4 regions of the Nitratireductor aquibiodomus genome follow, and region 3 is predicted to be linked to each of the others. Evidence: riboswitches for the same ligand, from Rfam matches in the RefSeq annotation. Region 3 holds a riboswitch; each other region holds the start of a gene.
The links. Region 3 has a riboswitch for cobalamin ahead of cobW (cobalamin biosynthesis protein CobW). Riboswitches for the same ligand answer to the same signal wherever they lie in the genome.
Positions count from the first base shown of each region.

Region 1 (3,808 bases), on a different contig from region 3:
TTTTGAAGGTGTGACGGCGGTTCAGTACTGTTTCTCCGAACAGGGGACGCCGTCCTTGCGGTCCGCACTTCTGGAACTGCGGGCAGAACATTATTCTGAGATCGTGGTTGTCCCGCTCCTGCTTCCGATGGAGCCGAGCTTCCGGAACTGGCTGTCGAAATCGCTCCGGCGCTGGTAAGCCGAAACATCCGGCGGCTGGCCACCCATCCGCATAGCATCCGACATTGCTCGCAGTGCACATTTTGAACGGCTTCTTGGCGGTCTCATCGGCGACATTGCTCAGGAGCCGGCCGTTCCTCCCGCTGAAACTCCGGTACGGGAAGGCTCTCTGGTGCCGGCGCAGAAAAGACGGGTTCTGGTGTGTGAGGGCGGGGCGTGCAACGCTGCCGGGGCGGACGTTCTGTAGTGTCATTTGCGCAACCGGCAGAAGGAACTGAACCTGCGCAACACGGGGGATGGCACCATGACCGCGAAAGCAACCTGTCTCGGCCCCTGCAATCTCGCGCCGGTTCTTCAGGTATTTCCCGAAGGCGCCTATTACGATGGCGTGAATGAGGATGCGATAGACCGCATCATTGAAGAGCACCTGCTTGGGGGACGCGTTGTCGCCGATTTCGCCTATGAGCCGACCGGTCGCAAACAGCGGCTTCGCGGGACTTTAAACAGGTAATGGTAGCGGCGGGGAGGAAAACGGTTGGCCTTGCAGGTCCGATCAGGTTAACGATTGCGCGCCACGGTTCCGCAACGTCGGATGAAACGGGAACGCAGGACGGGTTCGTCCCAGTCTGCGGCTGCCCTCGCAACTGTAGGCGGCGAGTTCGGTATCGATCCACTGGTCAGTCGGCCGGGAAGGGATATTCGAACGCTTGAGCCGCGAGCCAGGAGACCGGCCTTGGCGCAAACGCAATTGTCGGCGAGGTGTCCGGCAAGAGGGTAGCGTAGACCGGTCTCGCGGGGTGCAAGGACGCCTTGCGGCGCATTCGGTCGATGCGGGCGCTCTTTCACGCACCTCCCGGCGCCCCGTGTCGATCGAGGTGATCATGTTGTTCAAGTCCGTTCTCGGCGCTGCCATTGTCGCGCTGTCACTCTCCCAATCCGCTTTCGCAGAAACCATTACCGATGATGTCGGGCGTCAGGTCGATGTCGACCTGCCCGTCAAGCGCGCTGTGATCTTCAACCGCTATTCGGTTGAATTCGCGCGCGCCATCGGCGCCATCGAGCAGGTGGTTGGCACCGGCGCCAGCACCTATCGCGATCCTGCCTACTGGCCGGAATTCGGCCCCGACGACGTGGTGGGCCAGGGGCAGAGCGAGCCCAATTACGAGGCCATCATCGCCAAGAGGCCGGATCTCGTCATTCTGCCGCGCAACGGCGTTTACGAGGAGGCGGCGCGCCAGCTTGAGCCGTTCGGAATTCCGGTTCTGGTCGTAACCTCCTGGGATACGCTCAAGCATGTCGAGAACGTCAAGCTGATGGGCAAACTCTTCGGTCGCGAAGAGCGGGCGGCCGATCTCGCTGCCTATTATGAGGATTACAAAGCGCTTCTGGCCGAGCGGCTTGAGGGCGTCGAGCCGGTGCCGGTTTATCTGGAGGAGAAGCGCCCGCTGGTGACGGTCACGCCGGGCTCTGGCTGGCACGACATGATCGAAGCCGGTGGCGGCAGGAACGTTTTTGGCGAAATCGTCATTGAGGACGAGCCGGCCGCGCGTGGCAATCCCAACGCCTTCACCATCGATCCGGAGGAACTGGTCGCGCGCGTGCCGTCGCTGATCGTGAAGCTGGAACCGGGCGCTTACACGACCATCCCCCAAGAGCAGTACAAGACGACATGGGACGGGCTGATGGCGCGTGAGGACATCCGCGCCACGCCGGCGGCAGAGGCGAAGAACGTCTACGTCATCAACTACTACCTCGCCGGCGGCTCCTCGAAGATCACCGGCGCGCTGCAGATCGCCAAATGGGCGCATCCAGAGCTGTTCAAGGATGTCGATCCGGAAGAGGCCATGCGTCGCTGGGTCGAGGACTTCCAGGGACTGCCCTATCAGCCGGGCATGACCTATCAAGGCGACTTCTGAGCAAGCTGACATGACGGGGCGGGGCCGATGACCGATACGCTTGAAACCGAAGCCGGGGGTACAGGTGCCGCCTCGGTCGAAAAAGGCAGGGGCCTTGCCGCCCGGTATCGGGAGGGCGGACGGCGACGCATTCTGCTGATCGCCCTGTCATTCGCGCTTTTGATGATTGCCGCCGCATCGGTTTCCGTACGTGGCATCAACGATACAAGTGTCGTAACGCTTGCGCTCGTTCTCATGGAGCGGGCAAGCCTCGGCTATTTGCCAGGATCATCGGACGAACAGGCGGCGCGGGTTCTGCTTTACCTGCGCCTGCCGCGTGTGGTGATGGCGCTGGTGGCCGGCGCTGCCCTGTCCGTGTCCGGCGTTCTCATGCAGGCCATTACCCGCAATCCGCTCGTCAGCCCCTATACGATCGGCGTTTCCTCGGCTGCCGGTTTTGGGGCTTCCGTCGCCATCATGTTCGGTATCGGTCTTCAGGCGGCAGGCGTCTATTTCGTCCCCCTGTCGGCCTTTGTCTGTGCGCTTCTGTGCGCGTTCGCCGTTTTTTCGTTGAGCTGGTGGCGGGGTATGGGGGCACAGGCGATGATCCTCACCGGCATTGCGCTGATGTATCTGTTCAGCGCATTGACCGCTGCGGTCCAGTTTGTCGCCACCGAAGAGCAGCTGGCCCGTGTCGTGCACTGGACGTTTGGCAGCCTCAACGGGGTGCAGTGGGATGCGGTCTATCTGTGCGCCGCTGTTCTCTTCGCGGTGCTCATTCCGATCCAGGCAAGGGCCTGGCAGCTCAACGCACTCACCGTCGCCGGCGATGATGTCGCGCGTTCGCTGGGCGTCGATGTGCGCCGTCTGCGCACCTTCGCCATTCTCTTTTCCGTCGTCTCCGCAGCCTCGGTCATCAGCTTTGTGGGCGTCATCGGGTTCGTTGGACTGATCGGGCCGCATCTGGCACGCATGATGATCGGCGGTGATCACCGGCTTCTGCTGCCCTTCGCAGCAATCTGCGGCGCAGCGCTTCTTCTGGCCGCCGACACGATCGGGCGGCTGGCTTTCAGCCCGACGGTCCTTCCGGTGGGCATTGTCGTTGCCTTCGTTGGTGTTCCGGTCTTTCTGCACCTGATCGTGTCGCGGCGGCGGGAGGCTTTCGCATGACCCTTCTTGAAGCGCACAATCTGCGGCGGGTGCTGAACGACAACGCCGTTCTCGACGGCATATCGTTACGGGTGGGACCTGGCGAAATCGTCGGTCTGGTAGGGCCAAATGGCGCCGGCAAATCCACGCTGGTCCGCGCGATGCTCGGTCAGACGCGTCTCGAAAGCGGCCGGGTCCTGCTCGACGGGCGCGACATCGCTGGCATTTCGGCAAGGGAGCGGGCGCGGCTCGTGGCTTATGTTCCCCAGCGCACGCCGGACGGTTTTCCGGTCAGCGTTTTCGATGCCTGTCTTCTGGGGCGAACGCCCTATATGGGTATGAGCCCGGGCGCGTGCGACATTGCGCTGGTGGAGGAAGTTCTGGAAAAGCTCAATCTTTCCAGCCTTGCGTTCCGCTCCCTTGATGCGCTCAGCGGCGGAGAACGCCAGCGCGTCATGCTTGCGCGCGCCCTTTCGCAACAGACGCCGCTTATCGTGCTCGATGAGCCGACGAGCGCCCTTGATATTGGCAACCAGCTTTTCAGCCTGCGGTTTCTGGCCGATCAGGTGCGCGAGCGGGGTGTCGGCATTCTGGTCGCCATACAC
Region 1 is NZ_FNSL01000001.1:1,247,396-1,251,203, reverse strand. It holds gene BLW55_RS20915 (CbiX/SirB N-terminal domain-containing protein) at 1-178, shown strand, start outside; gene BLW55_RS20910 ((2Fe-2S) ferredoxin domain-containing protein) at 464-670, shown strand; cobalamin riboswitch at 718-909, shown strand; gene BLW55_RS06020 (ABC transporter substrate-binding protein) at 1,041-2,075, shown strand; gene BLW55_RS06015 (FecCD family ABC transporter permease) at 2,103-3,224, shown strand; gene BLW55_RS06010 (ABC transporter ATP-binding protein) at 3,221-3,808, shown strand, end outside.
Region 1: another riboswitch for cobalamin. It lies ahead of BLW55_RS06020 (ABC transporter substrate-binding protein); the one in region 3 lies ahead of cobW (cobalamin biosynthesis protein CobW).

Region 2 (3,808 bases), on a different contig from region 3:
ACCCTCGAATTCCATCACGGCAGGCACCACAAGGCCTATGTCGACAAGCTCAACGCGTTAACGGCAGACAGCACCTATCGGCACATGAGCCTTGAAGAGGTCATTTTGACGAGCGCCAACAAGCCGGCCGAAAGCGGCCTGTTCAATCAGGCTGGCCAGCACTGGAACCACAGCCATTTCTGGCTTGGCATGAAGGCCGGTGGCGGCGGCGCGGTTCCGGGGAATCTCGAAAAGCACCTGATTGCCGATTTCGGGTCGGTTGACCGTTTCAAGGAAGAGTTCAAGGCGGCCTGCATTGCGCAGTTCGGAAGCGGATGGGCATGGCTCGTTTTTGATGGCGAGAAGCTCGCCATTGCCAAGACGGGCAATGCCGACACGCCGCTGACAGAAGGCAAGTCGGCATTGTTGACCTGCGATGTCTGGGAACACTCCTACTACATCGATTACCGCAATCTGCGTCCCAGATATGTCGATGCTTTTCTGGAAGGTCTCGTCAACTGGGAGATAGTGGCCGAGCGCTATGAGAGTGCCATCGGGGCTTAGGGTCAGGACCTGTTGATATGGCCTTCCCCTAAGTCCGGTGCGCCGCCGGCCTTGAGAGCCGGCGGCGTTTACAGGTGTCAGGCGCTTGCGTTTTCGGTGCGCATCGTGCGGGCGGCGGCAACCATGTTGACCAGGGCGGGACGCACTTCGTCCCATTTGCGGGTCTTCAGGCCGCAGTCCGGATTGACCCAGATCTGCTCCCCGGCAAGGCGCTGGCGCGCCAGCGAAAGCAACGCCGTCATCTCACCAATTTCGGGGACGCGCGGCGAGTGGATGTCGTAGACGCCTGGTCCGATCTCATTGGGATATTTGAAGGTTTTGAAGGCATCGAGCAATTCCATCCTCGAGCGCGATGTCTCGATGGAGATCACATCCGCGTCCATGGCGGCGATGGCGTCGATTATGTCGTTGAACTCCGAATAGCACATATGGGTGTGAATCTGGGTTTCATCCGAAACCCCGCTGGCCGAAATGCGGAAGCTCTCCACTGCCCAGTCGAGATAGTGCTTCCAGTCCGCATGGCGTAGCGGCAGGCCTTCGCGCAGGGCCGCTTCGTCGATCTGGATAATGCGCGCACCCGCTGCCTCAAGGTCACGGACCTCGTCGCGAATGGCAAGCGCGATCTGCCGGCAGGTCTCGCTACGCGGAATGTCGTCGCGCACGAAAGACCAGTTGAGAATGGTCACAGGGCCAGTCAGCATGCCCTTGACCGGCCTGTCCGTCAGCGACTGGGCATACTGCCACCACGAAACGGTCATCGGAGTGGGCCTGGATACGTCGCCGTAGATAACCGGCGGTCTGACATAGCGCGATCCATAGCTTTGCACCCAGGCGTGCTGGGTGAAGGCGAAGCCGGAAAGCTGCTCGCCGAAATACTGAACCATGTCGTTGCGCTCGAACTCGCCATGGACCAGCACATCGAGGCCGACGTCCTCCTGCCAGCGGATCGTCGCTTCGGTTTCCTTCTTCAGGAACGTGTCGTAGTCGACAAAGCTAAGCTCGCCGCGTGCATGTGCGGCTCTTGCCTTGCGAACCTCTGGCGTCTGCGGGAAGGAGCCGATCGTGGTGGTCGGAAAGGCGGGCAGGCCGAGCCGGGTAGCCTGTAGCTTCTGGCGCTCGACAAACGTGGCGCCGCGCGTCTTCATCTCGTCGTTGATCCGCGCCATGCGGCCCTGAACCAGAGGGTCGCTGACCTTGGGGGAGGCGTGCCGCGCGGCGACGGCATCGGCTGCTGCTTTCAGGGCACCGGCAACGTCTGCTCCGTTCCCGGACAGAACATCGGAGAGCACATGAAGTTCGTCCATTTTCTGCAGGGCGAATGCAAGCCAGGAGCGCAGGTCGGCGTCGAGCGTGGTTTCCAGTTCCAGATCGATGGGGATATGGAGCAGCGAGCAGGACGGAGCGAGCTGGACCATCGCTGCGCCGCGCGCCTTGACGACGGGCCCGAGCCTGTCTGCGAGGGAAGCCAGATCAGCGCGCCAGATGTTGCGGCCGTTGATCACGCCAAGCGACAGAACCAGATCCGGCCGCGCAGCGGCGAGCACCGCGTCGAGTTGCTCCGGCGCGCGAACGAGGTCCAGGTGAAGGCCGGCCACAGGCAGGGAAAGCGCGGTTTCCAGATTGCCGCCGAGCCCGCCGAAATAGGTTGCAAGCATGATCCGGAGATCTGGGGCAGCGGCTGCAAGCTTCCGGTAGGCAAGCCGATAGGCATCCTGTTCGTTGGGAATGAGGTCGGTGACGAGGGCCGGCTCATCAATCTGTACCCAGTCCGCTCCGGCCTCCTTCAGCTTGCGAAGCAGTTCTTCATAAACAGGCAGCAGGCGCGGCAGAAGCGCAAGCGGATCGTAGCCTGCATCGCTGGACTTGCCGAGTTTGAGGAAGGTGATCGGACCAAGGAGTACGGGCCGGGTATGGATGCCGAGCGCTTTTGCTTCGAGAAACTCATCCAGCGGCTTGGTGGAGGAGAGGGCGAAGACCTGGTCGTCGGAGAATGCCGGCACCATGTAGTGGTAATTGGTGTCGAACCATTTGGTCATTTCCTGCGCTTTGTGGCCGCCGGAGTGGCCGGGGTGCCCGGGGTGCTCGCATCCCGCATCCCTGGAGCCCTGGCTGCCGCGCGCCATTGCGAAATAGACTTCAAGCGGCACCGGGCCACCCTGCCAGCCATAGTCTGCCGGAACCGCGCCGACCATCACACTGGTGTCCAGCACCTGATCGTAGAGTGAGAAATCATTGGAAGGGATGATTGCAACGCCACGATCGCGCTGCTCCTTCCAGTTCTCGGCCCTGAGTTCCCTTGCAGTCTGGAGAAGGGTTTCTGCGCTGCTTTTGCCGGACCAATGGCTTTCAAGGGCGAGTTTCAGTTCTCGGCGGCGGCCGATACGCGGCACGCCGAGCGTGGAGACAGGAATTGAACGTTCAGACATGGCACACCCGATGCTGTTTGGGGCAGGGGGGAGGCGTACGCAGACCGCGGCCTGAACGGCCGCCGCATGACGAACACCGGACACCCCGCCCGTTGACGTTGTTTCGTCATGGCAGGTCTCCTGGCTCACGGGTCTCGGCCTTGATCCGTCTTCCCGGACGTCTGTCCAGTGACTTGAATGGATTTCGGCTCGCCGCTGACAGTTGCGGGGGCAGCGCCGGATTTGAACCGGCTTCCCTCTTAGCCCGAATCCGCCTGAAGGCAGGTTCGAGAACCACGACGCGCCCAGATTCCTCGCAATGCGGCGGAAAGTCAAGAATGATATAAAGAAATGTTTATATCTTTACCTCTTGTCTGAGGGGTGATGTGCCTCTCTATTTTAGCTGTCGGGAAATCCTGTTCCGGAGTTGGTCCATGTGCGCGCGCGGGTCGGCCGGCAGAAGGTTGACAGGCGCGGGTCTGCGTATACTTTTCGAAGCGGTCAAGGTTCCGTCGGCAGACCTGTCTCGGTCGGCGGCTAAGAGGGAATCCGGTTCAAATCCGGAGCTGACCCGCAACTGTGAGCGACGAGCCGCTTTGCCGATCATGTCACTGGCGTTATGCCGGGAAGACGGGTGAAGCTGTGATGAGCCGCAAGCCAGGAGACCTGCCTGATCGTGTGAAGTTCCGTGGTCGGGATATGCCACAGGAGCGCGTGCTTCGGAATATCCGGTTCCGACGCGCGATCTCCCTGCCGTTCCCGATCGCATCAGCTCGAGGAATGGCAGTGGATACGAATGCATTATTGAATGAAGGGCAGGGAAGCCGCGCGATCCTGCTTCTTGCAAAGTCGGCTTTTGC
Region 2 is NZ_FNSL01000001.1:1,251,252-1,255,059, reverse strand. It holds gene BLW55_RS06035 (superoxide dismutase) at 1-543, shown strand, start outside; gene metE (5-methyltetrahydropteroyltriglutamate--homocysteine S-methyltransferase) at 621-2,969, opposite strand; cobalamin riboswitch at 3,063-3,262, opposite strand; cobalamin riboswitch at 3,436-3,635, shown strand; gene BLW55_RS20915 (CbiX/SirB N-terminal domain-containing protein) at 3,594-3,808, shown strand, end outside.
Region 2: another riboswitch for cobalamin. It lies ahead of metE (5-methyltetrahydropteroyltriglutamate--homocysteine S-methyltransferase); the one in region 3 lies ahead of cobW (cobalamin biosynthesis protein CobW).

Region 3 (3,808 bases):
CCGCAAGCGGCGGCGTCAGATGACCAAGCGTGAGCGCGCCGATGCGGCGCTTGGCCTGCGCCGCCTCGCCCGGATTGCTAACGATGAAGGGATAGACCACCGGCAGCGCGCCGGCGACGATTTCGGGAAAACAGCTTTCCGTCAGCGCCACGGTTTTTCCCGGAAGCCATTCCAGCGTGCCATGGGCGCCCACATGGATCAGCGCATGGGCACCAAGCCCTTCACGCATCCAGTGGCCGAAAGCGACGAGCGCATGGCGCGGCGCAAGGGTCGGGTCGTGATAGTCGACGCGCCGGTCTGCCGAGCGCCCCCGGTCCGGCGCAAGCGCCACGGTGACATTCCCAAACCGCGCCGCGCGGAACGGAAAGACGCCATCGTCCGCATCGTCTTCGGCCGGTCGCCAGGTGGCGAGCAGCGTTTCGCGCGCCTCTTCGGGCAGCGCATCGAAGGCCCGCCGGTATTCATCCAGCGAAAGCGATTCCGAAGGCTGTTCGAGGCGCTGCATCAGCGCCCTTGGCGTCTCGGGAACGCCATCAACCGCGTACCCCGCTTCACCGAGGTCATGCAGCATGGCGAGCACGCTCGACGGCACGTCGAGCCCCACCGCATAGCCGGTGCGCCCTGGCGCACTCGGATAATCCGGGATGAGCACGACAATGCGGCGCTCGGCCTTTGGTGTGCGGGCAAGCTTCAGATGTGCGGTGATCCTCGCCGCCACCTGCCTTATGCGCGCGGGTTCGGGCCGGTTGCGCTGAACGCCGAAGGACAGCCCTTCATCCAGCGCCGCCTCGTCCTTGAAGGAAATCGCACCCGCCATCAGACGGCCATCGAGCTCCGGCAGCACCACATGCATCGCAAGGTCAGCGGGCGCCAGACCGCGCTGGCCTTCCTGCCACGCTTCGCGCCGCGTGGTGGCGGTGACCACCTGAAAAACCGGCACGCCAAACCGGTCGAACAGCGTTTTCTCGCCGGGCTCCGCGCCGCTGGAAAAGGCTGTCGCGGTGATAAGCGCCTGCGGCTTCAGCCTCTCCACGGCGTCCTGCACGAAACCGGCGGCAACCGGGTCCCGCAGGCTGGAAACAAAGATCGGGACGGCGCAAAGACCCTGTTCCTCAAGCGCCTCCACCAGCGCGTCGATGGGCGCGACATCGCTGGCAAGCAGCATGGAGCGATAAAAGAGGATCGCAACGATTGCCCTGCCGGGCTGCGCGGCGAAAAAACCTGCCTCCACAATGCCATGGCCCGGCGCATAGAAGCCGGCCTTGGCGACCGGCTCGGCTTCCGGCGCTTCGATATCCTGTCCCGCAAGGCACGCCATCTGCATGGTCAGCGCGCGCATATTGTCCGGTCCGCCCTCGCGAAAGCAGGCAAGCAGCGCCGCGCGCGCTTCAGCCGAAACGGTGGAACGCTCGGCAAGGCGCGGATCGTCCTGATGGCATTCGCCGGGTAATAGCGCCAGCGCGATGCCCTTGTCTCGCGCAAGTTCCGCCAGCCGGTCGCAGCCATAGCGCCACCACTCATAGCCCCCAAGCACCCGCACCAGAATGGTGCGGGCATGCGCTGCCGTGTTGTCGATCCACAGATCGACCGACATGGGGTGTCTCAGATCGCGCAGCGCGGCAAGGCGCAGCGAGGGCAGGGCCTCGCGCCCGGTCTGCCACGCAGAGGCAATCCCCGCCAGATCGCTGTCGGTGAACGACAGCGCCACCATGTCCGCCGGCGACTGTTGCAGATCGACAGGTTCGATCAAATCGTCCAGAGAGGCGGTGGTGGTGGCGAGGATGTGCATCGGATCAGGCCGAGAGAAGGCTTTCGATGCGCGCGCGGTCGATGCCCTTGAGGCCGATCACGACGAGCCGCGTTTCGGCAGCTTCACCGGCCTTCCACGGACGGTCGTAATGATGCGAAACGCGCGGGCCCACGGCCTGCACCTGAAGACGCATGGGCTTGCCCTTCACATGGGCGAACCCCTTGAGGCGCAGAACCTCGCCTGTCTCCACCACCGCATTGACCCGCTTTTCCAGATCTTCGGGGCGCAGGACCGGCGGCAGGTCGACAACGAATGTGTCGAAATCGTCGTGCTCATGATCGTGCGGGTCGTCGTGATGCGTCTTGCGGTTCTCGATGTCGTCTTCCACCGCGAGGCCGAGACCGAGCAGCAGCGCCGGGTCCACCTTGCCATGGGCGCTCGGCACGACCTGCACATTGCGCGACAGATGATCTTCGATGCGGGCGCGGGCGCGCTCATTGCCTTCCGCGTCCAGAAGATCGCTCTTGGACAATACGATGAGATCGGCGCAGGCCACCTGATCGTCGAACACTTCTTCCACGGGATCGTCATGATCGAGCGTTTCATCGGCGGCGCGCTGCGCGGCGAGTGCATCCATGTCGGAGGCGACCCGGCCATCGGCCAGCGCCGGCCCGTCCACCACCGCAATGACGCCATCGACGGTGACGCGATTCTTGATCGCTGGCCACTGGAAGGCCTGCACCAGCGGCTTGGGCAATGCCAGGCCCGAGGTCTCGATCAGGATGTGATCCACCTTCGGCTCGCGGGCGAGGATCTGGTCGAGCGCGGGCACGAAATCGTCGGCCACGGTGCAGCAGATGCAGCCATTGGCCAGTTCCAGCACGTTTTCCTCCGGGCAATTGTCGAGCCCGCAGTTTTTCAGCACCTCGCCATCGACGCCCGCATCGCCGAATTCGTTGACGATGATGGCAAGCCGCTTGCCGTTTGCCCCTTCCAGAATGTTGCGGATGAGCGTCGTCTTGCCGGCGCCGAGAAAGCCGGTCACGACGGTGCAGGGAACCCGGTCGAAACGCGTTGTCATGGTATATCCTTCAGGTGATGGAGTGTGGAGAACGATAAGACGCGGGTGAGGGGCACACGGGGCTTTCGCGGCCGCGTACCGGCAGAGACACCATGAATGATCGGGAGAAGGCGCGCAGCGGCGCTGTCGGCAGTCATAATGTACACTCCTTGCCCGGGACACCCGCCAGGCGGTCAGGATTTCACTTTCAGACGGCAGGTTTCCTGGCTCACGGGTCGCTGCGCTCTCCAGCCTTCCCAGGGCGTTGCCCCAGTGGCGTGTCAGGTGCGCTCTCCGCTTACAGTTGCGGGGACAGCTGCGGCATTGGGCAAGGCCCGCACCGCATTCCCTCTTAGCCTCCTCCCTTGAGGGAAGAGGACCGTCTATCGCGCATTTACGGCTCGCCCGACGGGTCTGTCAATGCGGGCAACAAAGCGATTGCGGGGCGTGGCGATTCTTGTATGCTCCGCCCGCTGTCGGTTCCGCTGAAGCGGACCAGAGGGAACATGGTGCGGCGCCAAAAGCGCCAAGGCCATGGCTGCCCCCGCAACTGTAAGCGGTGAGCATTTTCCTGATCGCCACTGAGGCTTTTTGTCTTGGGAAGGCTGGAAAACGCTGCGACCCGTGAGCCAGGAAACCTGCCGACAACCTGAAAGAAACACCGTATCCCTCGGGTGGAGGGGAAAGGACCGGACATGACCTCGCGTATCGCACGCATTTTTTCCGCATTCGTTTTTTCATCGCTCTTCGCAACTGGCGCCGAGGCCCATCATGCCATGGGTGGAGAAACGCCCACGACCCTTTACGAAGGGCTGGTATCAGGGCTCGCCCATCCCGTGATCGGGCTTGACCATCTCGCCTTCATCGTCGCTGCCGGCCTCATTGCCGCTGTCGCCGGCATGAGCCTTTTCGCGCCGCTTCTCTTCGTCGCCGGTTCGCTGATCGGCGTCGGTCTGCACCTGATGCTGCTCGATCTGCCGGCGGCTGAAATCATCATC
Region 3 is NZ_FNSL01000002.1:210,088-213,895, forward strand. It holds gene cobN (cobaltochelatase subunit CobN) at 1-1,789, opposite strand, end outside; gene cobW (cobalamin biosynthesis protein CobW) at 1,794-2,831, opposite strand; cobalamin riboswitch at 3,007-3,209, opposite strand; cobalamin riboswitch at 3,271-3,470, shown strand; gene BLW55_RS20160 (HupE/UreJ family protein) at 3,506-3,808, shown strand, end outside.

Region 4 (3,808 bases), on a different contig from region 3:
GAGTCGTTGAGGACGTATCGCGTGAAAAACTGAACAAAAACAACAAGAAATAAAGCAAGAAAGATTGCGAGAAGCGCGTAGTCCGCCAGGCTTATCTTAAAGCCTGCGAAATGCGCTTCGTCCTCTGCGGAAATCGCGTCGAAGTCGATTTCCGGCACCATGGTGTTCTGCGCCATCAGCGCGTCCTCCCGTTGCGCAAATGGGCCCGGCAAATGCCGGACCCACAGGCCGATGTCATTCCTGAATGGCTTGAAGGCGTTCGAAGATCGCGGCATCCCACGGCACATCCTCGCCCGTCAGATGCGGCGCGACGGCTTCCATGAATGGTTTGCGATCCACTTCGTTCACGGTCACTCCCTGGTCGCGGAACCAGTCAGCCAGCTCTCCCTCCGAGGCGACGATCTCATCCGATGTCTGCGTTGCCACGGTGGCGAGCGCCTCCAGTAGAGCGGCGCCGTCCTCACCCATCTTGTTCATCGTCACAGGCGATACGACCGTCGCCAGCGAGTTTGTGATGTGCCCGGTCAGATTGATGTTCGACTGGACCTCGTAGAACTTCTTGAACTGGATCGTCGGGAGTGGATTCTCCTGCGCGTCGACCACACCCTGCTGCAAGGCGAGATACACCTCGGCGAAGGCCATCGGGGTGGGGTTTGCGCCCGTGGCGCGTGGGAACATCTGATAGGCCGGAGCGTTGGGCGTCCGAATTTTCAGACCCTCCATATCCTTCGGCGATAGGATCGGCTTGTTGGCGGTCACATGGCGCGCACCGTAATAGGTCATGGCCGCGACCGTATTGCCGGAAACCTTGTTATACGCCTCACTCATCTCATCGAAGAGGTCGGAGTTCACATAGGCCTTCCAGTGTTCATAGGAACGCATGGTGAAGGGGTAGTCGGAAATGCTTATGGGGCCGTAGGATTGCCCGAGAAAGGCAACGCCCGTGTAGATCACATCCACCGTTCCAAGTGAAAGCGCTTCGTTGAGGGCTGCTTCCTTCCCGAGTTGCGATGCGGGGAAGACCTCCATTTTGTAGCGGCCCCCGGTTGCTTCTTCGAGAAGCTCGGCCGCGCGAAGCGCCGCAGCATGGTAGGGCGTGGAAGCCTCGTAGACGTGACCGAACTTCAGGACGTCCTGGGCGAGGGTGGCTGTTGCACTGGCGGCGATGGCCACAGCGGCTCCGATGGAGAGCGCGCGAAGTCTGGATAGTTTCAACATGGTTCCTCCCAAAAGAAATGAGCAGCTTCTCCCGGTGTAGCTGCATCAGGCACCTGTTATTGCCCCGCTGTCTCCGTTTGAAGGAAGCGGAGCACTCCCGTCCTCCCTCCCCTCATTGCGGGGGAGAACCAGGGCGTTTACGGAGCCATGACAGCTCCGTTTTCGGCGATGCGAAGATCGACGAAATGCTCATGCAGATGATCGGCATGTACGAATACGCCGGCAGCCCTCCTTGCTGGACACGGCGGTAAAACTGATGATCGGCATGTGTTGAATATCATCACAAAGCCCCACACCTCCTGTGAGGCCACGATGGCGGGCAGTTTACTGTCGTCACCGGCATGGTGCGCCCGGCATGGTTTGAGCCGGCGATGCTCGTGATGGCGCTCCAAAGCGTCTGAAGTCGCCCGGTCAAAGCACCGACCGCCTCGACGCAGAGCCTGTGGTTGCAGGCTGAAAGCAGGTCAGGGCGCACGGAAGTCCGGCATTCTGCCCGCAGATTGTCGCTCGATCAGAGCTGCCCATTAAACGAGACGTGTCCACCCGACTGCACCCCCCGAGGTGAGCAGCCATCCAACCGGCGTGCTCAATGTTTATATATGAAGCATACATTCATTTATAAATCAAACACTAGATCGCCGTGCGTTCATCCGCACGCACAAAGGACGATCTAAATTCTTGATGGAGCATCGGAATAATCCGAAAACCGGATTCCACTTTTCGGTCCGATGCTTTAGTTCCACCATCGGTTGCTTTCCGCCGGGATATGCCAGGGCGATGCAGCGGAAGGCCTGGATTTTCGCCTATGGATGGCGGACTTCGGAGCGAACGCGGCCACAGGACTGGCAGGGCGTTCAGGCTCGCCCGGCCCAGCCGATGATTTTGTCATGGAACCGGGCTGCGGTGTGTTGCGCGGCGACCGCTTCGCCGCTAGGGTCGCTCCCGCATGCGGTTCCGCATCCTGCGGATGAAAAGGGAACCCGGTGCGATCTCCTGGCGGGATCAATTCCGGGGCTGCCCTCGCAACTGTAAGCGGCAAGTTCTTCCAATGCCACTGGCCAGAGCCGGGAAGGCGGAGCGAACGTCCGAGCCGCGAGCCAGGAGACCTGCCTCATGCATTGACCATGAACGCCGGACGAGGTGCGCCGGCAGGAGGATCAGAATGCATGCAGGCGCGGCTTTGCCGGCGACAAGACGATTTAACGGGCTCGATCGTCTTCGATATGTTATATCATTTCAAATGAGTCGTTTCCGCCTTTTTCCGTCGGTTGCTGCAGGTGGCCCGAATGCGCGTTGATCTGGCTGGATTCGCGCGGGAGGGGGCATTGGGCGATCACGCTGCACTCATGTACCTCGTCGAACGCGCTGATGCGCTTGGCTTTGGCGGCATCTGGTTCAACGAGTTTCACTTCGCCCGGGAAGCGCTGCCCTATCCGTCGACGCTGTTGCTCGGCGCGGAGATCCTGGCGCGTACGGAGCGGCTGCGCTTCGGCACGTCGATCCTCGTCCTGCCGCTCTATCACCCGCTCATGCTGGCCGAGCAGATCGCGCAGCTTGATTTTCAGAGCGGCGGCAGGGTCGATTTGGGCATCGGACGTGGCACGGAGCCCGCGACTTTCACCGCGCTGGAGATTTCGCGTGACGATGCGCACCGCCGCTTCTGCGAAGCGCTCAGGATCATGATCGAAGCGTGGACAAAGCCGCACTGCTCTGCCGATGCCGGACCCTGGAAATTCGCCAATGTCGCCGTCGGACCGCCTCCGGTTCAGAAACCGCATCCGCCCGTCTACGTGGCCGGCGTCTCAGAAGAAACCGTCGACATCGCCGCGCGAAACGGGTTTCCGCTGCTGCTCAGTCTCGAACCGAACGAGGCGCGGCAATTGCCCGTGTTTCACGCCGCACTTGAACGGCATGGCGCGTCGCGGGCATCGCTCACGGCCTCGTCGCTCTCTCGTTATGTGGTGATTGCTCCGACCCGGGCTGAAGCTGATGAGCGGGTCGACACGCTTCTCGATAGACTGAACACGCGCCGTGCCGAACGCGCGCTGGCACGCGGGATGACACCGCCAGAGCCGCGCAGCCGCGCTTTGATGATGGCTGATTTCACCATCGCGGGGACACCCGAGGAATGCCATGCGCAATTGCACGCGCTTTCGGCACGCACGGGTTCCAGCAGCATACGCTGCCTGTTCAGCGCCAATGGCTTGATCGCCAACGATGTGGCTCTCAGGGGCATGGAGCTCTTCGCTGCCGAGGTGCTCCCGGCTCTCGACAGGCAGGCCTCTTCTCCATCCCCATTCGAAAACGCCGGGAATGAGCCGGCTTTGCAAGGAGTGAATTCATGATGCGTTATGGCGGTCTCCGCGCTTTTGCGGTCGCGGGTCTATTGGCGGCTTCGATGCCTGCTTTCGCAGATGGAGCGGGCTTTCCCTATACGGATGAGAACTGCGGTGTCACCACCACCTATGACGCACCGCCGGCAAGGGCCGTTACGCTCAGCAACAACGCAACGGAGATGATGCTGGCGCTTGGGCTGGAAGACCGCATGGCGGGCACCTCCTATATGGCGAACCTCAAGATCAGCCCGCAA
Region 4 is NZ_FNSL01000001.1:2,759,580-2,763,387, forward strand. It holds gene BLW55_RS13180 (TRAP transporter small permease) at 1-176, opposite strand, end outside; gene BLW55_RS13185 (sialic acid TRAP transporter substrate-binding protein SiaP) at 235-1,218, opposite strand; cobalamin riboswitch at 2,151-2,346, shown strand; gene BLW55_RS13190 (LLM class flavin-dependent oxidoreductase) at 2,544-3,563, shown strand; gene BLW55_RS13195 (ABC transporter substrate-binding protein) at 3,617-3,808, shown strand, end outside.
Region 4: another riboswitch for cobalamin. It lies ahead of BLW55_RS13190 (LLM class flavin-dependent oxidoreductase); the one in region 3 lies ahead of cobW (cobalamin biosynthesis protein CobW).